Regions from separate parts of the Paenibacillus uliginis N3/975 genome, predicted to be linked through region 3. Evidence: predicted binding sites of a transcription regulator. Region 3 holds the regulator's gene; each other region holds the start of a gene.
What was found. Region 3 encodes LexA, which represses DNA repair genes until DNA is damaged. Its sites were predicted from a motif close to CGAACATATGTTCG; they were not measured.
Positions count from the first base shown of each region.

Region 1: the regulator LexA is predicted to act here: its motif matches at 2,991-3,004, upstream of recA (recombinase RecA).
Region 2: the regulator LexA is predicted to act here: its motif matches at 3,069-3,082, upstream of B9N86_RS18930 (YhjD family protein).
Region 4: the regulator LexA is predicted to act here: its motif matches at 2,767-2,780, upstream of B9N86_RS07815 (YhjD family protein).

Region 1 covers NZ_LT840184.1:2,144,876-2,150,386, forward strand. The annotation lists gene B9N86_RS10140 (hypothetical protein) at 1-58, shown strand, start outside; gene B9N86_RS10145 (YajQ family cyclic di-GMP-binding protein) at 194-685, shown strand; gene pgsA (CDP-diacylglycerol--glycerol-3-phosphate 3-phosphatidyltransferase) at 887-1,474, shown strand; gene B9N86_RS10155 (competence/damage-inducible protein A) at 1,577-2,839, shown strand; gene recA (recombinase RecA) at 3,076-4,137, shown strand; gene B9N86_RS10165 (regulatory protein RecX) at 4,321-5,061, shown strand; gene rny (ribonuclease Y) at 5,420-5,511, shown strand, end outside.
Region 2 covers NZ_LT840184.1:3,983,205-3,988,715, reverse strand. The annotation lists gene B9N86_RS18940 (hypothetical protein) at 1-251, shown strand, start outside; gene B9N86_RS18935 (YhgE/Pip domain-containing protein) at 378-2,528, opposite strand; gene B9N86_RS18930 (YhjD family protein) at 2,560-2,946, opposite strand; gene B9N86_RS18925 (Crp/Fnr family transcriptional regulator) at 3,131-3,631, shown strand; gene B9N86_RS18920 (VOC family protein) at 3,654-4,046, shown strand; gene hmpA (NO-inducible flavohemoprotein) at 4,053-5,258, opposite strand.
Region 3 covers NZ_LT840184.1:3,494,198-3,499,708, reverse strand. The annotation lists gene glnA (type I glutamate--ammonia ligase) at 1-749, shown strand, start outside; gene B9N86_RS16490 (DUF3139 domain-containing protein) at 808-1,128, shown strand; gene B9N86_RS31005 (SHOCT domain-containing protein) at 1,211-1,330, opposite strand; gene B9N86_RS16480 (DUF3574 domain-containing protein) at 1,433-1,906, opposite strand; gene lexA (transcriptional repressor LexA) at 2,244-2,870, opposite strand; gene B9N86_RS16470 (LysM peptidoglycan-binding domain-containing protein) at 3,047-3,418, shown strand; gene B9N86_RS16465 (DUF896 domain-containing protein) at 3,575-3,775, shown strand; gene B9N86_RS16460 (hypothetical protein) at 3,839-4,363, shown strand; gene B9N86_RS16455 (HAD family hydrolase) at 4,410-5,201, shown strand; gene B9N86_RS16450 (FixH family protein) at 5,444-5,511, shown strand, end outside.
Region 4 covers NZ_LT840184.1:1,696,551-1,702,061, forward strand. The annotation lists gene B9N86_RS07790 (YkvI family membrane protein) at 1-185, opposite strand, end outside; gene B9N86_RS07795 (xanthine phosphoribosyltransferase) at 357-929, shown strand; gene B9N86_RS07800 (hypothetical protein) at 1,052-1,381, shown strand; gene B9N86_RS07805 (hypothetical protein) at 1,568-1,783, shown strand; gene B9N86_RS07810 (carboxymuconolactone decarboxylase family protein) at 1,854-2,183, shown strand; gene B9N86_RS07815 (YhjD family protein) at 2,322-2,726, opposite strand; tRNA gene B9N86_RS07820 (tRNA-Leu) at 2,901-2,984, shown strand; gene B9N86_RS07825 (divergent polysaccharide deacetylase family protein) at 3,105-4,085, shown strand; gene B9N86_RS07830 (N-acetylmuramoyl-L-alanine amidase) at 4,197-5,000, opposite strand; gene B9N86_RS07835 (YqzE family protein) at 5,154-5,351, shown strand; gene B9N86_RS30595 (hypothetical protein) at 5,435-5,511, shown strand, end outside.

The DNA of each region.
Region 1 (5,511 bases), 1.3 Mb from region 3:
CCTGGGTGTTCTTGATATGTTCCGTCAACCTGCAAAAAACAGAGGCGGGAGCAATTAGTGGGCACAGGCTTCGTTTTCTCCTTAAGGTGAAGACGAGGTCTTTTTGCATCAATTGCAGTACGGTGGATTAGACTTCCACCTCAGTTATACCCTATAATAGAATGGACATATAGTTCGAAAGGAAGGAATAACCATGAGTTCTGAAAGTTCATTTGATATCGTGTCCAAGATGGACATGCAAGAATTGAGCAACGCGATCAACCAGGCGGAGCGTGAGATCGAGACCCGCTTCGACTTTAAAGACAGCAAAAGCAGCCTGAAGCTCGATAAAGACGCGCTTGTCATCGCATCTGAGGACGAATACAAGTTGAATGCGGTTATCGATATTTTACAATCCAAAATGGTGAAACGGGGATTATCCCTGAAGAATGTGGATTACGGCAAAATTGAACCTGCCTCACTCGGTACCGTCAGACAGCGTCTCTCGCTCAAGCAGGGCATCGATCAGGAGAATTCGAAAAAGATCAACATCCTGATCCGTGATTCGAAGCTGAAGGTAAAGAGCCAGATACAGGGAGACCAGATTCGAGTTACAGGCAAAAGCAAGAACGATCTTCAGGCGATTATGCAGCTGCTCCGCAAAGCGGACCTTCCGCTGGACCTGCAGTTCACTAACCTGAAATAAGCCTAGGCCTCCCTTCGTATGCGAGGAGGAGGTTTTTCTTTTTTTTTGACATGGACCAGCCTTAATATTATACTGAAAATCGATATTACAGGAGTTCGGAGAAGATTATTGGTGGATGAATGCAAGCAATGTTATCCGCTTAACATTTTGTACATAAAATTAGATTAGAAACTCTCAACCCCAATATAGGGAGGTTGCTTCATGAATTTACCGAATCGCATAACGTTGGCCCGGATTTGCCTAATACCCATAATGATGATTTTTTTGCTGGTGGACTTCGGTTTTTACCCGGATCCGATCGTATGGAACGGTTTTAAGCTACCATACAACCAGCTCATCGCTGGGCTGATCTTTATACTGGCGGCCAGCACGGATGGAATTGATGGTTACCTGGCGCGTAAGAACAATATGGTAACCAATCTTGGCAAACTTTTGGATCCGCTGGCAGATAAACTGCTTGTTGCTGCTGTGCTCATCTCATTGGTTGAGATGGGAAAGGTGGAGTCCTGGATCGTGGTCGTGATTATCAGCCGTGAATTTGCTGTGACCGGATTGCGTCAAATTGCCCTTCTTGACGGAGCTGTTGTAGCCGCAGGGAACTCGGGTAAGTTAAAGACGGTAATTCAGATCGTGGCTATTGTGGCACTGATGATTAACAACTTTCCGTTTGTGTTCTTTGGAATTCCGTTTGATCAGATTGCAATTTGGGCGGCAGCATTGATCACGATCTATTCCGGTGCAGAATATTTTGTGAAAAACAAACACCTTCTCAGGGGTACTGGGGCATAATAGCAATAGGAGAAATCCTATTGCTTTTTTCTTCCATTTTCACATAGATCAGGATAGGGTAATAAAATCAATAGAGAGATATAATCAGGAGGTTGTCGTGGTATGAAAGCTGAAATTGTTGCGGTCGGGACCGAATTGCTGCTCGGCCAAATTGTTAATACAAATGCACAATACTTATCCAGACAATTGGCGGGTATGGGGATTGATGTGTACTACCAGACCGTTGTTGGTGACAACATAGAGCGCATAAAAGAAACGTTGAAGCTTTCCTGCAGTCGTGCCGATATCATCGTACTGACGGGAGGCCTTGGACCGACACAGGATGATATTACGAAGGATGCCTTGGCGGAATTCATTGGTACTTCATTACATATTGACCGGATGGCGATGGATAACATTGACCGATTTTTTATGGACCGTGGTAAGGAAATGACAGAGAACAACAAGCGTCAGGCACTGGCTATTGATGGGGGAACTCCGCTACCGAATGAAACTGGACTTGCCGTTGGTAATGCAGTTACGCATGAAGGAACTCATTATATCGTGCTTCCGGGACCGCCGAGAGAGCTGATGCCCATGTTTGAGCAGCAGGCCATGCCTTGGCTCATGCAGCATGTACTTACGAATGAGCTACCACTCTACTCCAAAATGCTTAAGTTTGCGGGGATCGGTGAATCTGCGCTGGATGACCGTCTATCGGATTTGATCAGTACCCAGACCGATCCAACTATAGCGCTATATGCAAAAGAAGGAGAAGTGACGGTTCGAATCTCTACAAAAGCTCCCAGCGAGGGAGAGGCTATGGAGAAGTTGAACGAGCTTGAAGTACAGATAAAAAGCATCGTGCCTGAACATATGTATGCCAGTGAAGATGTTCCGATTGAACAAGTGATTGTCGATATGATGGCTGATCGGGGCTGGACACTCAGCGCTGCGGAAAGCTGCACTGGTGGTCTTGTTATGGAGACCCTCACATCCATTCCGGGCAGCGCGAAGATGCTGCTTGGCGGAATCGTCTGCTATACGAACCAGATCAAGCATAAGCTGATCAATGTGCCGCAACAACTGCTTGAAGGCGAAGATGCTCCGGGCGCTGTTTCACCTGAAGTTGCTGAGGTTCTTGCCGAGCAGATCCGGATGGTGACAGACAGTGACTTCGGTTTATCGGTGACAGGTGTCGCAGGTCCAGGGCATGCCGAGCGCAAGCCGGTAGGGCTTGTGTATATCGGGTTGTCTGAACGGGGCAAGAAGACTGAAGTTCATGAACTTCACTTTAAAGGAAACAGAGAGATGATACGTATCCGCGCGACCAAAGCGTTGCTATACCGTTTATGGCGCAGACTTACAGCGGTGCAGCCTCAGTAAAAAATTAACAACAGACTTGAATCATAAGTTGTCTGAAAGTATAATTGGTATACGGAAGAACCGTGGCATATCAGATGATGTGGCCGCGGTTTTTGCTGTTTTGGGAGCTGCCGCGGCTGAAGCCGGGGGGTGGAGCGTCCAGTAAAAAAAACGAATGTATGTTCGAAAAAAGGCTTGGCAAACGTGTAAAAACAAGGTATTATATTACTATCAACAGTTGAAGGGTTGTGGAAGAATTGTCAGATCGTCGTGCTGCGCTGGATATGGCGCTTCGTCAGATAGAGAAACAGTTCGGTAAAGGTTCGATTATGAAGTTGGGTGAATCAACCCATATGCAAGTGGAAATCGTGCCAAGCGGATCTTTGGCATTGGATATAGCATTAGGAACAGGCGGTCTGCCTAAAGGTCGGATCATTGAAGTCTATGGACCGGAATCTTCCGGTAAGACAACGGTGGCACTTCATGCTATAGCTGAAGTTCAAAAAGCGGGTGGACAAGCCGCATTTATCGATGCCGAGCATGCTTTGGACCCGTCATACGCCAACAAATTAGGTGTCAACATTGACGAGCTTCTGTTGTCCCAGCCGGATACGGGAGAACAAGCTCTTGAAATCGCTGAAGCACTTGTCCGCAGTGGTGCTGTTGACATTATTGTTATTGACTCCGTAGCAGCACTCGTTCCGAAAGCGGAGATCGAGGGTGACATGGGTGACTCTCACGTGGGTCTGCAAGCCCGTCTGATGTCGCAGGCTCTTCGTAAATTGTCTGGAGCGATCAGCAAGTCGAAGACGATTGCTGTTTTCATCAACCAGCTTCGTGAGAAAGTCGGTGTAATGTTCGGTAATCCGGAAACGACTCCGGGCGGCCGTGCATTGAAGTTCTATTCTACAGTTCGTCTTGATGTCCGTCGTATTGAGAGTATCAAGATGGGCAATGACATAGTCGGTAACCGTACACGTGTCAAAGTCGTAAAGAATAAAGTTGCTCCTCCGTTTAAGCAGGCTGAGATCGATATTATGTATGGTGAAGGCATTTCGAAAGAAGGAAGCCTGATTGATATCGGTACAGAACTTGATATTGTAGATAAGAGCGGTGCATGGTATTCCTTTACAGGCGAGCGTTTGGGCCAAGGTCGTGAAAATGCGAAGCAATTCCTGAAGGAACATCCGGAAATCGCAGACGTTATTGAGAATAAAATCCGGGAGTCAAGCAACCTGACTACCAATGTGCCTGTTCCTAGTGAAAGCGATAAAGCGAAGGAAGAGCAGGAAGAGCAAGAATTGTTTAAAGCAGAATAGTTCACCGTATATTTGCGGTGTCTGAAAGGCCGCCGGTGCTAATACATCACCGAGCGGTCTTCTTGAGTATATGAATCTATCTGTTTTAAGAATTTTGTATTTTAAGTAGAAACGTTTGCCGTCTGTATAGTGCGGGCGGCAAGCGTTTCTACTTGTTTACTGCGGAAGAGCAGGAGGAGAATTATGGAAGAAGAATACAATAACCAGCCAGTACCACAAGAAGAATTGAACGGTGTCTCTCATTTTCCGAATGGTGAGGATTTGATGATCACCTCTGTGGAAATGCTGCGGAAGCCCAAGCACCGCTATCTAATTACCTTTGGTCGATACAGCATGTCGGTACATGAAGATGTCATGATCAAATACCGGATGATGAAGGGGAGTATATTCCGGAAGGAAGAGCTGGAGGAGATCGTTGTTGCAGATGAGCGGCAGCAGGCTTATGTTGAAGCACTGCGATTTCTGGAACGGAAGCCTCGAACGGCTCAGGAGATTGCCCAGCGTCTTAACCAGAAGGGAATGACAGCTGACGGGATAGAGAAAACGATTATTCGACTGCAGCAGGAACGTTTAGTTGATGATGAATTATATGCCAAACAGTGGGCAGAGCAGCGGATCACAAGGCAGAAGAAAGGGCGGATGTGGGTCAGGCAGGAACTCCGTCAGAAAGGGATACAGACTGAACTCATTGCCGATGCTTTGAATGAAGTGAGTGAAGAGGATGAATTGCAGAGCGCTTATACTGTGGGACAGAAGAAATGGTACCAGATCAAAGGAGATGCCCTGGAGCGCAAGCGTAAGACGGGAGCTTTCTTGATGCGCCGGGGTTTTACGGGCGAACAGGTACGCAAAGTTATTAACAAACTGATTGCAGAGGACCGTGAAGCGGAAGAGAATCTTGAAGAGCCTGAAGTGTTTAATTGACAAATATTGCTTATTAGGACTCTAAAGTGCTGTTTTTGGATGATCATGGTCATTAATCAAGTGCTTTCCCTTGACAATTTCTTTTCTTAAATACTAAAATGAAAATGAATCTTTATCATTTATAGGTGCCTTTTTCCTTCCAAAAAAGTTACTTTTATGAAAGATTCGATTCATGATTCGCCAATTCATAGTGAAATGTAATCTGCCGGTATCGGCGGGCTATGCGTATGTTACACCATACGCAATGTTGACGGCAGAATAAGCTGCCGGAATTTTATGTATGAATGAAGCTAGAGTGACATGACAATTGAACATTTCCCAAGGAATGCCTTGGAGGAACCAACGAGGAGGTGAACAGATGGAAACCCTGATCTGGATCATAATCGTTCTCGTTGTAGCCGCTATATTCTTTGGGTTCGGTTATTTTATTCGCAAATCCCTTGCAGAAGC
Region 2 (5,511 bases), 490 kb from region 3:
TGTCCCGCGAAGAGCTGGAGCAGGCGGATGAGCTGGGCAAATCCGTTTGGATCGGTATGGAACTGACAGATACGAAAGAAGGAGATCATCTAACTTTCCACGGTAAAAGTGCAAAGGTGATGAAGAACGAAGCGCACCGTGCGGCTGCATTAGGGACGGAACATCCGTCTTTTGCCGGCCTTGCTGTTCATCATTATCAGGCATGGCACCGCAAAACAACTGCTATGACGAACGAGAACGACAATCGATAATGGATGAACAGGATTCAGAGTGAAAAGCAGACACTTTATGGTAAACAGCCGTTTCCCGATACAGATGGGGAACGGCTGTTATTTTTCTGAGTAGCGCTTAGATGAAGTAAATGGTTCTCAGCGGGATCAATGAATTAGCCTTGATTCTCTGGCTTTCCGCACCAGACGGTTCCCCGCGCGGTTTATAGGTTTCTTCAGTCCGATACCGATGGCGAGTGCCGCGACCGCAAAGACGAGCAGGATGAGTAAGTCGCGATATACAATGTCCCACAAAATGCCCCCGACCGCTTCGCGCATCATGCTGATGGCATAGGTAAAGGGAAGGAAGGGATGAAGAGCCTGAAAGAAGGCGGGAGTCATCTGAATGGGGAACGTTCCTCCCGCGCCTGCCAGCTGAAGCACAAGCAATACGATCGCCATCGCCTTGCCTACATTGCCGAAGACGGATACGAGCGTGTATACGATCAGCATGAATACCGAGCTGATTACAACAGCAAACAACACAAACCAGGTGGGATTAACGACATAGGTTCCCAGAAGAAACAGGTCACCGAGCGTGACGAACAGCGCCTGACAGACTGCGATGGACAAGAAGGTGAGAAAGCGGCCAAAATATACTGCTGTGCTTCCGAACGCAGCCTCTTCATGATGCACCTCCACGCTTAGCAGTGAAACGAGTAGTAGTGCCCCGACCCACAGTGATAAGGTCGTGAAAAAGGGAGACATGGCTGAGCCGTAGTTCGGAATCGGGTACAACCGGTTTTCTTTAAGTACCACCGGCTCCGCAAAGAATTGGCTTTCCTTCTCGAAATTGTTCTTGAGCAAACTGATAATCTCCCCGAGCTCCCCTTCTTGCTCCAGCTTGCGGAACCCGTCTGCGAGTTTGGAAATTTGCTGCTCGGCTTCTGGAAGACGGTTCTGTACGGCAATTGCTTCTTTTCCACCTGCGGCAAGGCCGGTTTCTGCATGCTGGAGAATTTGGTTTACATCAGGGAGTGCCTTTAAAGCCTGGTTTAGCTCGGTTTGGACAGTCTGAGCTGTCTTCCCCGCCCGTTCCAGACCTGCAGAAATCCGGGGGCCGATCTCGCTATCATAGCGACTTAGCAGCCTACCTGACAATTTGGCTGCATCATCTGCCAGCTGCTTTAATCTAGTGAGCTGATCTGCTCCAGCTTCACCATCTTCTCCTATGGCCGTAATGGCGGCCTGAATTCCTTCTTGAAGCGAAGCCCATCGCTCGCTGATACGTTTTAGATCGGCGCCCGCAGCGGCCGCGCCGGTGCCCGGTATAGCTGAATCCAGCTGTTGGAACAATTCGGACAGCCGTTTCGCCACTATTGCGGCTTCCCCGGCGCGTGTCCCAACCTCTTTCAAGCGAGCCTGAGCTTCCTCAGGAGAAATCCCGGACTGCTCTGCGAGGGCTATTGCCTGCTGAACGGAGGTTGCAGCTTCATTCAGAACAGCAAGGTCCTGCTTTACACGCGGCTCAAGCGACACGGACGCTTCGGATGCCTGTTTGGCAAATCCGGCAAGAGCCCCTGCCGCCTCCTGACCGCTGCGGCCCATCTCCTCCAGCACTGGCAGTGTCTTTTTTGATTGGGCGACCAGTTTGCTGGCGGTTTGCATATCCGTTATGGCGGTTTCCAAGGCCCTGTTTAGCTCTGGAAAATGATTCTCGATGCGAAACACTAAACTCTCAACCTTTTTAATCGTTGGGAGTTCATTTTCCAGCTCGATCCCAAGTTCATTGAACATTTGGAAGATAGTCCCGTCAGCTGTTTTAATAAAATTTTTGCTGACCTCTTCAACAATGCTGGACGCTCCTTTAGCTGTGACCTTTGGAGCGACTGCATTTATTTTTTCGTTCGTATAATATAGAATTTCCGCTTTTACCGGTTCGTCCGTAAGTACGGTGCCGATCCGTGCCGAGAAATCCTCAGGAATAACAATGGCGGCATAATCATCACCGTGTTGTACACCTTTTATAGCCGATTCTTGATCTGTAAACCGCCACCCCAGACTGTGGTTGTTCTGGAGTGAACGTATAATTTCTTGCCCTGCGTTGATCGGCGTGCCGTGAAGCGTCGTACCTGCATCCAAATTGGCTACCGAGATGGATAAACCGGAGGTTTGGCTGTATGGATCCCATGAGGATGCAATATTAAACCAGGCGTAGAGCGAAGGCAGCACGGCGAGACCTATAATCAATATGGCGGTAGCCCAATTTGTCGTTATGTTTTTGAGGTCGGTGAGGTAGATACGGATCATATTCCGAATGACACATCCCTCTCTTTCAAGTCCGTTTAGGCTAGTATGCCGCCAAATTTGAACCTGAATACCGATGAAGCCTGTTCATGGCTTCTTTCTGGATAAGTTCCCATGATAACCATAGAGTCCGGTGATAGCCACGGCACATAAACACGGCTTCAATTCCTCCAGATTTACGAGTTTCTTCCGAGATCCGGATACCGTGAACGCGAAGCCTTTGGCGGACAGACCAGAGATTTCTGGAGGTTTCCTTTTCAATGAGGCCGAGGCTACGGATATAAAGTGTGGGCATTTTCAGGGAAAGTGTATGAAGGGTATCGATGTCCCGTCTCAGCATTTTCAGCATAATGCCGTGTACCACATAGGATCTGACAAGCAGATCATCTTCTTCCGTCGGAACTGGAGGGAGGAGGGGGCTTTTCATCATGTCACTTCCTTACAATATAGAAACACATGTTCTTATACATTACTCATGTTAAACGACGTTTATAACTCTGGCAAGCCAAAAAAATTTTGGGGCCGGAACTCGTCTTCTTTTTGTTATAATGACAAATATGTGTCCGCTTGCGGCATGCAGAGGGATCTGATTCAGATAGCAGGGAGTGATATTAGTGATTTTGCACAAAGGGGAAGTTTTGTTCCATCAAGGGGATAGCGGTGAATTTTTATATCACATCAAAAGCGGATTGTTTAAGGTAACAAGGCTGCATGAGAACGGGAATATCGTGCTGTTCAACATTTTGTATCCGGGTGAGACAGTTCCGCATCACTCACTCATCAGCCCAAAGGAAACACATGGTACAGCCACAGCGGTCATCCGCAGCGAAATCGAGATCATCTCGGCAAAAGAATGGTACCGCGAGTTGAAGGAGAACCCAGACAGGCCGCTGGAAGTGGCAAGACTTTTACAAGAGAAGGTGAGGTTCATGCAGCAGCGCCTGGATCACCTGACGGTAGGCACTCCCGCTGAGCGGCTGGAGCTGTTGATTAAATGGCTCGATGATTATTCACAAGGATTGCATCTGACCGAACTGCTTACACAGGAAGAGATCGGTCAGTTGATCGGGGTGCGGCGTGAGACCGTGAATCGGCTGTTAAGAGGACAGCATTAAGAAAAATCAGGAGGAATGTTTCTTGCTGCATCATGTGGAGATAAATATAAGTGATTTGAATCGGAGTCGGGAGTTTTGGGGGTGGCTACTTACAGAACTGGGCTATCATCCATATCAGGAGTGGGACAGCGGCATTAGCTGGAAACAAGGAGCTACCTATCTTGTATTTGTGCAGACAGAGGAACGTTTTCTTTCCCATCCTTACCATCGGCGCAGAACGGGCCTGAATCATCTGGCATTTCATGCAACATCCCGTCAGCAGGTGGATGATATGGCGTCAGAATTAAAAAGAAAAGGGATAGCTGTCCTGTATGAGGACAAGTATCCCAATGCTGGTGGTCCAGGCCATTATGCCGTGTTTTTCGAAGATCCTGATCGGATCAAGGTAGAGCTTGTGGCACCGGACCACGAATAGGCCAGTTTAAGCTTCCAAAGATGCTGCAGGGCCGAAAAATTCATAATGAATCCGTTCGTCTGGCAGTCCGAGAGCCTTGAGATTCTGCTGTACCGAAGACATAAATGGCACGGGTCCGCAGAAATAGCAATCGGACATCGGATCGACCGTGTCGCGAAGGAAGGAAAGATCGATGTATCCCGTTTTATGGCAGGCTTCTCCCTCCAGTGGACGTTCGTAGATAACATAGGAGTTCAACTGTTTATGGGTGGAGGCCAGTTTTTCGACATGTTCCTTCATGGCATGATGGCTGCCGTCAATAGCGGAATGAATATAGGTTACAGGGCGTTGTGGCTGAGTAGAAAGGACTGCTTCAAGCATACTTACCATTGGAGTTAGACCAACGCCTCCGCTAATGAGCACAAGGGGATGTTCATCGGTCTGATCCAGCGTAAAGGACCCGGCAGGTGCGCTAAGCTCCACTACTGTGCCGGGCTCAGCATGGCTGTGAAGCCAGCTCGATACGATTCCGGCAGGTTTGTCTTCTGCGGCGTCTTCACGCTTGACACTGATTTTGTAATAAGGTTGTCCCGGGGCTGCAGAAAGGGTATAGTGCCGGATATGCGTATATTGCTCGCCTTCAGGCTTCACCCGCAATGTAATATACTGTCCTGGTTCATACTGGGAAATTGCTTGCCCGTCTTCGGGTTTTAAGTAGAAGGAAGTGATGACACGGCTTTCTTCCACTTTACGGTCGATGATGAAGTTCCGGTAGCCTCTCCACCCGCCCGGCGCAGCTTCAGCAGTGTTGTACATATCTGCTTCCACACTAATAAACACGTCGGCTATAATCTGGTAGGCCTTACCCCATGCATCCATAATCTCGGGTGTGGCAGCATCACCAAGTACGTCTTTGATGGCGGCGAGCAGTGTTTCACCAACGATTGGATAATGCTCTGGAAGGATGTTCAAGGCGCGGTGCTTTTCTCCGATTTGCTTGACGACAGGCAGTATATTTTCCAGACGGTCGATATTGGCGGCGGCAGCATAGACAGCACCCGCAAGGGCGGTTGGCTGTTTGCCTTGACGCTGGTTTGCATGGTTAAAAATATTTAAGAGCTCAGGATGATGTCGAAATAGTTTTTGGTAAAAAACGGTGGTAATTGCCTTCCCATGGACTTCCAGAACGGGAACTGTGGACTTGATGATTTCAATGGTATGTGGGTCTAACATGTCAATATCCCTCTCTTCCAAAAGTATCGTGTGACTTTTCTCATATAATTATAGGCAGTGTGGGAGAGGAGGGATGGTGATTTTGATCACAGGGCATATTTCAGAATCGTGAACATATACATGAATCTAATAAGTTGGCAATGAGTAAATTCACAACAACCTGGATGATTGCCATTTTTTTCAAGTAAGCTGTTTAGTTAACATCGTAAATGTGTTATAATATATTTAGCACAGATTGAACGGAAGGAGATTT
Region 3 (5,511 bases):
AGATCGATTTTAAATATGCGAATGCTATTAAAGCAGCTGACCAGATCCAAACTTTCAAGCTCGTTGTCAAAACGATTGCTCGTCAGCACGGTTTGATCGCTACATTTATGCCTAAGCCGTTGTTCGGCGTGAACGGTTCAGGTATGCACTGTAACATGTCGCTCTTTAATGGTAAAGAGAATATGTTCGTAGATGAAAGTGATGAGTTGGGTCTTAGCGCGACCGCACGTCACTTTATGGCTGGTGAGCTTAAGCACGCACGTGCTTTTGCGGCCATTACCAATCCTACCGTAAACTCCTATAAGCGTCTCGTTCCAGGCTATGAAGCTCCTTGTTACGTAGCATGGTCTGCGAGCAACCGCAGCCCGATGATCCGTATTCCAGCTTCCCGTGGTCTAAGCACCCGTGTGGAAGTTCGTAACCCGGACCCGGCTGCTAACCCTTACCTGGCTTTGGCTGTTATGCTTAAAGCAGGTCTTGACGGAATCAAGCGCAAGCTTACATTGCCAGCTCCGATCGACCGTAACATCTATGTGATGTCTGAAGAAGAGCGTATCGAAGAAGGCATTCCTAGCCTGCCAGCTAACCTGAAGGAAGCTGTGAATGAAATGCTCCGCAACGAAGTCATCTGTGATGCACTTGGCGATCACGCCTTGGCTCACTTCTTCGAACTGAAAGAAATCGAATGGGATATGTATAGAACGCAAGTTCATCAATGGGAACGCGATCAATACATGACTCTGTACTAATAGCTGAAACCCTTGGCGCTCTAAGCGCTGAGGGTTTTTGTTTGTGGGGGTAGCTTATATGAAGAAAGTCGTATGGTTCTTTGCAATTTTAGTCATTCTTTTAATTCTTGGGTATATTTTATTACAATCGAAGTTAAATAAGCTTGAGGATGATTTACATTCCTACCTTATTAATGAAAAAAACTATAACGAAGAGGATATTGCAAGTATAAAAGCACGTTTTAGCAAAATACCTCGATTTCCTGTATACATTATATTTGAGGACGAGCCGCATGTCACGTATGCATACACGGATAGAAATGTTGGACAATGGGTCCAAATAGGACCGAGTGATATCGATATCGAAAAGAGGAGTTATAAACACGTAGATCGTGATTAAGAAAAACGAACGAAGACCCTACCAGTTATAGTGGTAGGGTCTTCATTTTTTTGTTTATTTATGGCTATCTTTATTTCACTTATCATATTGACGAAAGAAGTTCATTTTTCTTTGTTTGATATTCCTCATCGGTAATGATCTTTTTAGCATGCAATTCTGATAATTTTTCTAGCTTCGCAAAGGCATCATCAGAAGAAAACAAAGCTTGAGCTGTAGATCAACATATTTCTTATACTATTAGGTACCTGAATACTCCGTATTAGAAATGAATTGTGATTCCATTAGATTTAAAATGAGGCCGTTATTATTCAATGAAATACATCTTACCATCCACTTCAAGGGATATCGAAGCCTGAGCGAGATCTTCTTTCAGTTGCTTTGCGTAAGCCACCACTTGATTAATCGATTTTTTATCTAATGTTTCAGCAAAAGCGTACACAATCGTTACGTTTTCCTTGATCAGTGTTTTGTCTTTATCGACCCAAGCACCTTCACCATCTAGAGCCGTAGCACCGCCAAACCATTCGGAAAATTTCGTGAGTGCCTGATCAACATACTTTTGCTGTGCTTCTTCAGTAATCGGAATATTGCCCTTTACCGTTGACGGAACATAAATTTTGATAACATGACTGAGGTTAAACTGTCCATCAAGAGCACTACCGACAATGCCGGTTGTCGCAGACCCCTCCGCACTGTAAGATTGCTGTACCGGTACAAAAACCAAGGTCAACATTACTACAATAGCTGCCGTAATAATCCCAATCTTCTTCTTCATCATCCTTGTCTCCTTCACTTTTTTTCTCGCCAAATGGTTACTAAATGTTTGAACGCTTTCATTTTCATTCAGATACCATCCAGTCGGTATGGGCTGGAAATATTATATAAAGTGCCCATGTTTTAAACAATGGGACGTCAGAATTAAAAAAAGGAAGTAGGAGATAGGAAATAAGGGGCATGGAAAAATGCTTTCTTACTATAGATCAGAAGGGTTAGGTTATGTTAATATAGTGGATTTTACGTTATACCTAAGACGGAATTCCAAAAGAAGATATAAAAAAGGTTACCGCTTGTCCAAGACAAGACGGTAACCTTTAATTTGTGTATGGAGATTAAACCTAGTGGATATCTCTAAATACGCCGACAACTTTACCAAGTATGGTGACATGGTTTAAGCGAAGAGGCTCATATGTCGGATTCTCCGGTTGGAGACGGATGTGGTCTTTCTCTTTATAAAAAGTTTTCACAGTGGCTTCATCTTCCTCGGTCATAGCTACGACAATGTCGCCGTTGTCAGCGGTCTGCTGCTGACGGACGATCACATAATCCCCATTATGAATGCCAGCTTCAACCATACTGTCACCCATTACGGTTAACATGAATACTTTGTTGTCCCCTACAAAATGTTGCGGTAGAGGGAAATAGTCTTCAATGTTCTCTGTAGCAGTGATAGGAACACCGGCAGTAACTTTACCGACGACAGGAACTCTGGAGATGGTGTGTGTGAATAAATTACTGTTCTCCGATTCTTCTTGCCCGAGCAGCTCAATGGCTCTTGGCTTCGTAGGGTCACGACGGATTAAGCCTTTCTTCTCCAAACGATCCAGATGACCATGTACTGTTGAACTGGAAGCCAGTCCGACAGCCTCACCGATTTCTCGTACGGAAGGCGGGTAGCCCTTGCTCCGAACTTCGTTGCGGATAAATTCCAATATCGCCTGCTGGCGGCTGGATATCTTCGACATTCCGTATCAACCCCATTTAGTAACGTTTGGGAAAATTATAACATAGAACTTCCGTTCGCACAAACATAAGTTCTAAAAAAATAAATAGAACAACCGTTCGTAAAAGTATTGAATCAAACAAGTGTTCGTGTTATATTTAAATCCATAAGAGAACACTTGTTTGGGGGATGATGATTATGTTGAGATACACTACATACCGCAGTATTTATGAAGGACAGTTTCAGGAAGAGACACATAGCCAGGCTTCTCTATGGAATCGTACGGTAGAGTTGATTAAGTCACGTGGGGTTGGTAAATTGATTCTCATTCTGCTGATTGTTGTTTTAGGATGTACTGGTGCATTTTCCGTTTTTGCCGGGGGATTGGAGAAACCGACAGCGGAGAAGAATATTATTGTGCAGCCTGGTGACTCGCTCTGGAGTATTGCAGCGGCTCATAAACCGAAGAAGATGGACACGAGGGTATATATCAGTTCTATTAGGGAAGTTAATGAGTTGAAAGGACCGGATATTCAAGCTGGAGATGTGTTGTCGTTGCCTCTATGGTGAAAGATATGATACACCGATACGGAATTTATAATCTGTTAAAATAATGGTATAATATAAAGAAGAGCACATATGCGAGCTTGGTAAGGAGAGGTTTCCTTGACAAGCTCTTTTTGACATGTCAAAGTTAAGAATGAATTTTTTATTGGAGGCGAAGGTATGGATATCGATGCTTTAATAGAACGTATAAACGTTCTGGCGAGAAAAAACAAAAATGAAGGGTTGACGGAGGAGGAACAAAAAGAACGTTCCGAGCTTCGTGAAGTCTATCTTAATAATCTTCGGAGAAACTTCCGACAGCAGTTGGATTCAATCGAATGGGTAGATGAAGAGAAAGACGGTCCTGGTTTGAAACATTAAACGTTTTCCGCTTGTCTGCTCAAGAGATCTATAATATGAAGTTTAGCGAAGAGGGGGAGACTCATGTCTCGTTCATGGGAAAGAAAAGTTAGCAAGAATATGTCTCAACTTAACAAACAGCGCAAGAAGCAGGGACAAGCAATACTTGGAACGACGAACACTTCAACCAGTGACGGAGATGTATTTAAAGGACGTAAATACGTTCTGCCAATCATTTTGCTTGCACTGGCTGTTCTTTATGCGCTGCTCGGGTTGGCTACAGTTGATGCGGGAACAGGCAGTAAGACAATGAACTACATCGGAGTCAGTTTGTACATTTTGTTGGCTTTGATGATTTTTTTACGGAAACCATACTTGAAAGTAGGACGCAGCACAGTATCGACTTTCAAATTTAACCGCGAACGTAAGCTGACGGCATCGGAAATATCCAAAATCAGAATTTTGCAAGGTTCTGTTGTCATTGAGAATAAAGCTCGCGGCGGAAATTGGGTGTTCTCGCGTTTGATTAACCGTTATGATACAAAAGCGATGGGGGAAAGACTGGAGCAATTTGCGAAAGTCAATAATATCCCAGTAGAGCACGAATAATGGATTTGCCTGCTATTTTAGAGGGCATGTAAAGGGAGATGGAGAGATGCCGGCAACTGCGGTACTGTTTGACCTGGATGATACGCTATTGTGGGATGAAAGAAGTGTAGAGGAAGCATTTGAGGTAACTTGTCAGGCTGGGGCGGAAAGCACCGGAATTGATGCAACCGCTCTGCTCACAGCAGTTCGAAGCGAAGCGCGCTCTTTGTACGAATCCTATGACACCTTTGCATTTACGAAATTGATTGGCATTAACCCATTTGAAGGCTTGTGGGCGAACTTTACAGCAGGCGATCAGCCGGAGTTCCGCCGTCTTCAGGAGCTCGCTCCTGTTTATCGTAAAGAATCATGGCGCAGAGGGCTGAAGTCTCTAGGAGTAGAGAACGATGAACTGGCAGAAGAGCTAGCAGAACGGTTTGCTGCTGAACGAAGAAAGCGTCCGTATGTGTATGATGAAACGTTTGATGTGCTGAAAGAGCTGCAGAACACTGTGAAGCTGTTGCTTTTAACGAATGGCAGTCCTGATTTGCAACAGGAAAAGTTGGATGGAGTTCCAGAACTTGCAACTTATTTTAATCACATCGTTATTTCGGGCGATTTTGGAAAAGGTAAACCGGATGCATCTATTTTCACCCATGCTCTTGGTTTACTGGGGGTTGAACCGGAAAATGCTGTGATGGTAGGGGATAAGCTGACTACCGACATTAAGGGTGGAAACGCTGCGGGACTGACAACCGTATGGATCAACCGGACGGACCGTCCTAAAGATTCCTCCATTGTACCGGACTATGAAATTCAGAGTTTGTCAGAGCTTCATGACATATTGTCTTCTTTGTAATTTTCGTCAATTCATAAAAACATAACAAGCTTAAAAGACAAGAGCAAGCCGGACGTCTCACATATTGATGTGGAGGTTACCGGCTTTTTTCTTGTTTATTTTTTGTGACAAATGTCACAGAATTGTAAGTGAATGAACATGTTAGACAGTTTAAATAGATGTATAATGATGGAACAATTGAAGAATTAGGAAAAAAATATAAAAAAGGTATTACATATGATTTCAAAAAGTAGGTGGATATCGTGAAAAAGAAAAGATACGCTTTGATTTCCGCTATGATTATGGTGGCAATCGCCTTGGCAGCCTGCAG
Region 4 (5,511 bases), 1.8 Mb from region 3:
GAGAGGGTCATCATTTTGGTTCCCAGCCAAATAAAAAGCACCGTTGAGAGCAATATAGTGATGGTTGCCCAATGTCCATATTGGGTAAAAAACTGTAATATCTCACGTCCTGTAGCAAAACCTGCGCCAACGATCGTACCGATATATGTAAAAGCTATCTGGAAGACGCGTATCCGATTTTTCACGTAGCAGCCTCCTTGTCGGGTGTGGTTGCGCTTCATACTGCATAGTACAAGGTATGCCTGGACAGCTCCGGACATGACTGCCACTTGTCCTTAGACCGTAACTATAAGACTTGCCGGACTAGTTCGGATATGGTACTTTTACGACAAAGGATTGTCGTGGGAGGTCATAGAATGGATTGGTTGAAACAGCGGATTATAGAGGAAGCCGTGGTTGTATCGGATCAGGTTGTTAAGCTCGATGCTATACTGACACATCAGGTAGATCCTGCATTAATAATGGAGATGGGCAAGGAATTTGCGGCCCGTTTTAAGGACAAAGGTGTGACGAGGGTTGTCACACTCGAATCTTCCGGTATTTCTGTCGCCTTTGCGGTGGCCCATGAGCTTGGGGTCCCGATGGTGTTTGCCCGGCGAAAAAAAACACTGCTGGCCGATCCGGATGCATTGTGTGAGCGTGTGCCTTCCTTTACGAAAGGGATCGTTACGGATATCATGATGTCCCGCCAATATATCGGAGAGTCCGATAAAGTGCTGTTTATTGATGATATCATTGCAAACGGAGATGCAGCCCGAGGGTTGATCAAAATTATCGAACGTGCGGGTGCCGAGTTGGTAGGTCTCGGTGTTGTTATTGAGAAGAGCTTCCAGGCAGGAGCAAGAACGCTTCGCGAACAGGGTGTTGAGGTCGAACCGCTTGTCCGCATCACTTCGCTTGAAGATGGGAAGATCAATTTTGGGGACTAGCTGTTCAAGAGTTGGCATATTCTCTATTTCATTGAACCGAGCCTAAAATTTTTACAACTTCTTTTCGGACCCGCTTTTTTGTCATATAATAAAAGGGTAGGAAAGAGAGAGGAGGCAACACAATGGGGAAAGAACCGGTAACCGAGCCGTTTTTGATTGAGAAGTTGAATGGTGCAAAGGTACATTTTGAACGTGCTTTGGATTGTAAACATACGGAGTTTGATGATCTTTATCCCTATATGATTGAACATCCTCAGTTTTTCTGGTATAAGCGTTATGTTGCTTGGTCTGAGTTGCTTACGATCGCTGGTCTGTGTGAGGAGCTCTCCTACGAATGGAGAGAACAGTTTACATCACAGCAGGTGGAGTATGTTGAGAAACGGGTGATGTCGTCGACGGTGCTTGATTTCTGGTTTGAAAAAAACGATAGCATCGAGCCGGCACAGCGTTAGTGGACTTACAGGGAGCATCTCAGCCGGGATGTTAAACCATATCACACTCAAGAGACCTAAATGATTCCATTTAGGTCTCTTTTTGAAATATGATATATTTCCCGCAGACACCGATTCTTGTCGTATATATCGACACAGGATCATTATTATGGGTATTATACTGCCGAATAGAAGGAGATAAGGACTATGATAAGTGACGAACAGTTGGATGCACTGCGATTATCGGGTGAGAGAGTCCGGGTTGTACGGGACGATCTAGAAAGCAATGATGTTGTAGGCATCGTGGTTGCATGGGATTCGCAACATGTGCTTATCCGCCGCCGAAACCGCCGTGTGGTGAAGCTGGACCGCAACTATAGCTTTCAACTTTTTGGAGAACCGCGGACAAGCCCACTGGCTTAGAAGCATAGATCCTCATCAATAGGGACACCTTAATCAGGAAATCAGATGAACCAGTGAGGTGTTTTGCGCGATGGATTTATCCAATGATAAAATCAGCTCATACAAAAATGAGATCCTTCATCTCAAAGAAGCCATGCCGAAAGTGGCTGAGTCTTATCATCATTTTACAGGGGCCTGTTTCCAAGACGGCGAGCTTGACGAAATGACGAAACAACTCATTGCGCTTGGTATCGGGTTGTTCGCAAACAACGAATTATGCACGTTCTATCATATGGAAGAAGCGCGCTCAAAGGGCGCTACCGACACGCAGATTATGGAAGCTGTGGCTGTTGCGTCAGCAGCAGGCGCAGGACATGCATTGGCTCAGGGATTAATGCGTGTGCAGCCCAACCTTCAGTAGAATTTAGATTTCTGCTGATGAGTAAATGAACCGTCTCGCTTGACTGGCTGAGTGCTGGAAAGGAGACGGTTTTTTTACGTGGTGACGAGAAGGATCGGGCCGGGAAATAGAGTGAATTGATTTGACTTTGCAATGGTCTTACTGGCCAGCTGCTGCGACTTGGGGAGGTCTGGTGTTCGAAGGAGATAGACCAAGATAAACGCGCATTCGGGTCATCATTTCTTCACGGAAGGACGGCCACAAGATTTCCATGCTTCCGACATAACCGCGACAGGCGTAACGTGCTTCGATTCCATTGTGACCTCGGTGTATATCAAATACTTTGATAGTCCGGGAGGCAAACTCCTGTTTAACCTCCCTTAGCAGAATTGCAGCACGCTTTGCACCATTTTCCACCACTTCAACGTACAACTGAGGCGTTTTGAATACGCCGCTTTCCTGAATAATCCGGCAATCTCTTTCGAAAACTTTGTGTATGAACATAAGGAGCAGGTAGCTTTTGATCAAGGATCTTTCTTCTGGTGTAATTCCTGTGATTGCCATTGATGCTCACCGCCTTTATATAGAAAATCGTTAATTAATACGAACTTACGTTCTTATTTTAACCCGTTTTCGATTGTTTAATCAAGATCCAAAAAAATGTTGACTCCAGTTAGTTAGCATGGTATGATATATCTTGTCGCCGCGATGATATCTCATCGAAGTGGCAAGATACATGCGGTCGTGGCGGAATTGGCAGACGCGCACGGTTCAGGTCCGTGTGGGCTAACCCCCGTGGAGGTTCGAGTCCTCTCGACCGCATCCTTAAGAAGACGTTTCCTTGCGGAGACGTCTTTTTTGTGCGTGTTGTTTCTTCTTACATATTTGCTGCTTCTTTCTCAAACACTATAGAACAGGTTTCTACAGTGAAAGGAGAATTTCATGCGTAACATGGGGTCGAAGTATGTAACGGCAGTATGGTCCGCCTTGTTGACAGTTTTGCTGGTGGGAGCTCTGTCCGTTGAGGTGGTAGAGGCTGCTTCGCATGATGTACAGAGTCTGGATCATGAGGTTTGGCGGCTTGATACTTCAGCAGGTGATATAAAGTCTGACACGGGAAGTAGCTTGAAAAAGGATTCGGCTCGGTCCGAAGCAGCAGAAAAAGAGGAGAAGGATTCACCACGGTCAGAACAAGAAAAGAAGGATTCTACGCCGGATAACAAGCTAGCCATTATTATTGATGATTTTGGCAACGGGCAAAAAGGTACCGATGAAATATTGAGCTTGCCGATAAAAATTACGGTTGCTGTAATGCCTTTTCTGCCGACAAGCAAAAGTGATGCGGAACGGGCATATAAGCTTGGTCATGACGTAATTATCCATATGCCGATGGAAGCGAAGCAGGGGAGAGCTAAATGGCTCGGGCCCGGAGCTATAACGAGTAAGATGACGGACGAAGAGATTCGAAAGCAGATGGAAGAAGCCATTGATCATCTTCCGTTTGCTGTGGGTATGAATAATCATATGGGTTCCAAAATTACAGGTGACGAACGGATTATGTCCATCGTGCTCGATGTTTGCAAGGAACGGGGGTTGTTCTTTATAGATAGCAAGACCAATTATCATTCTGTCACCAGTAAGCTCGCTACCGAGAAAGGCATGCCGAATATAGGGAATGAGATTTTCCTGGATGATGTGCATACAGTCAAACATGTTACCAAACAGCTTAAGTCAGCCGCAGAGCAGGCGGTACAGAATAAGTCATGCATTACAATTGGTCATGTAGGAGTATTTGGTGAACGGACAGCTGCCGCATTGAAGGGTTCAATCCCCGAGTTGCAAAGACAGGTGCAGTTCGTTGGAATTCAAGAACTCGTACAGGACAAATCCAGTTGGAAGCCGAACCCATTGCCTTCCTACTAAAAAGAGGCGTTTCACTCTATATGATGAGTGGAAACGCCTTTTTAGGTGATATTAATGCATAAATAAAAATGAGTTAGTTGAAATAAGCGAAAAATGCAAAACGGCCCTTGGTTAAAGGGCCGTTAGATAATTGGCGATACCATCTGCAATCGCTTCGGCAATTCCCATCTGGCCGTTTCGGCTGCATAGCTTTTCCCGGTCATGAGCATTACTGATAAAGCCGGTCTCCACAATGACGGCGGGAACTTCGATCCGGTTTAGCAAATAAAAGGGTTTGCCAACTGAAGTATGGCGGTTGTTCTTATACAGAATGTTCAACTCACGTTGTATGGATTCTGCCAGAATGGAACTTCGCCCCTCTGCTTGATGGAGAACGATACCACCCGTTTTGGATTTGTTTTTGCCCCAATTCACGTGGATGCTTACAACCATTTTTGTAGGAATCTCACTGCTCAGTTGTTTGCGCTGGGCCAAATCCTTCCGATGACGGGATCTGCTGGCATGCCAGCGATTATCATCACTAAGTGCATAATCTGCATCCCGGTTTAATACCGCATGATATCCTTCACTGCGCAATAACATAAACAACCGACGTGAGATCTGCAGATTGATGTCTTTTTCCAAAATATCGCCATAGGATGTGCCCCCGTCAATTCCACCGTGTCCGACATCAATCAGAATGACATCATGAGGAAAAGGGTGGTGCTGTTGCGTTTCCCTGTTTCCCAATTCGTGATGAAGGTGGTCTTCGGATTGGAGAGCAGGATTATGCTGCTGTATGCTGTTAGCCTTCGAATCGGACGGAGATGGAGTCCTAGCAGCCATATGGTTGTCCGCATATACCTGAAAGGATGGAAGGCAGAGAGCAAGGGATAAAGTCATCAGAACAGCCAGTGATATTCGTTTGATCATGATGCGCCCTCTTTCGTCATAATGTGGGTCTTCAAGTCATAAACCATTGGCTATATTTTGTGCAAAAAACGGGAAAACATGCTGAGGTCTAGAATGTTGAAATTCGGTGCATCCTGATAAGGAATACGATAAGTTTGGCGTTTGAGGAGGGTTAATATGGCAAACAGTAATGACCTCATTAAATATATAACGGAACGTGTAGTGACATATATCGATACACCGAAGGAAGACAGGAAAAGAAGGCGGGGAAAGGAACCGTGGACTGTCCGCTGGTTTGGTATGATCCCGTTCTCCGTCTCGTTGTGGAAGGATGATCTGGTGTCCAAAAAGAGCAAAAAACGCAGGGCCAAGTAAATTAGCGCTGCGTACCATTATAGGAACCGGAAGCAGTAAAAGTGGGGATGTTCCAAAAGGTCAATTGACCTTGGGCATCCCCATTGTCTGTTGTGAGACGCTGCGCGAACGAATCATTCCTACACGGTGGTGAACACAAGGCAAGGCTGCAAGAAAAGGT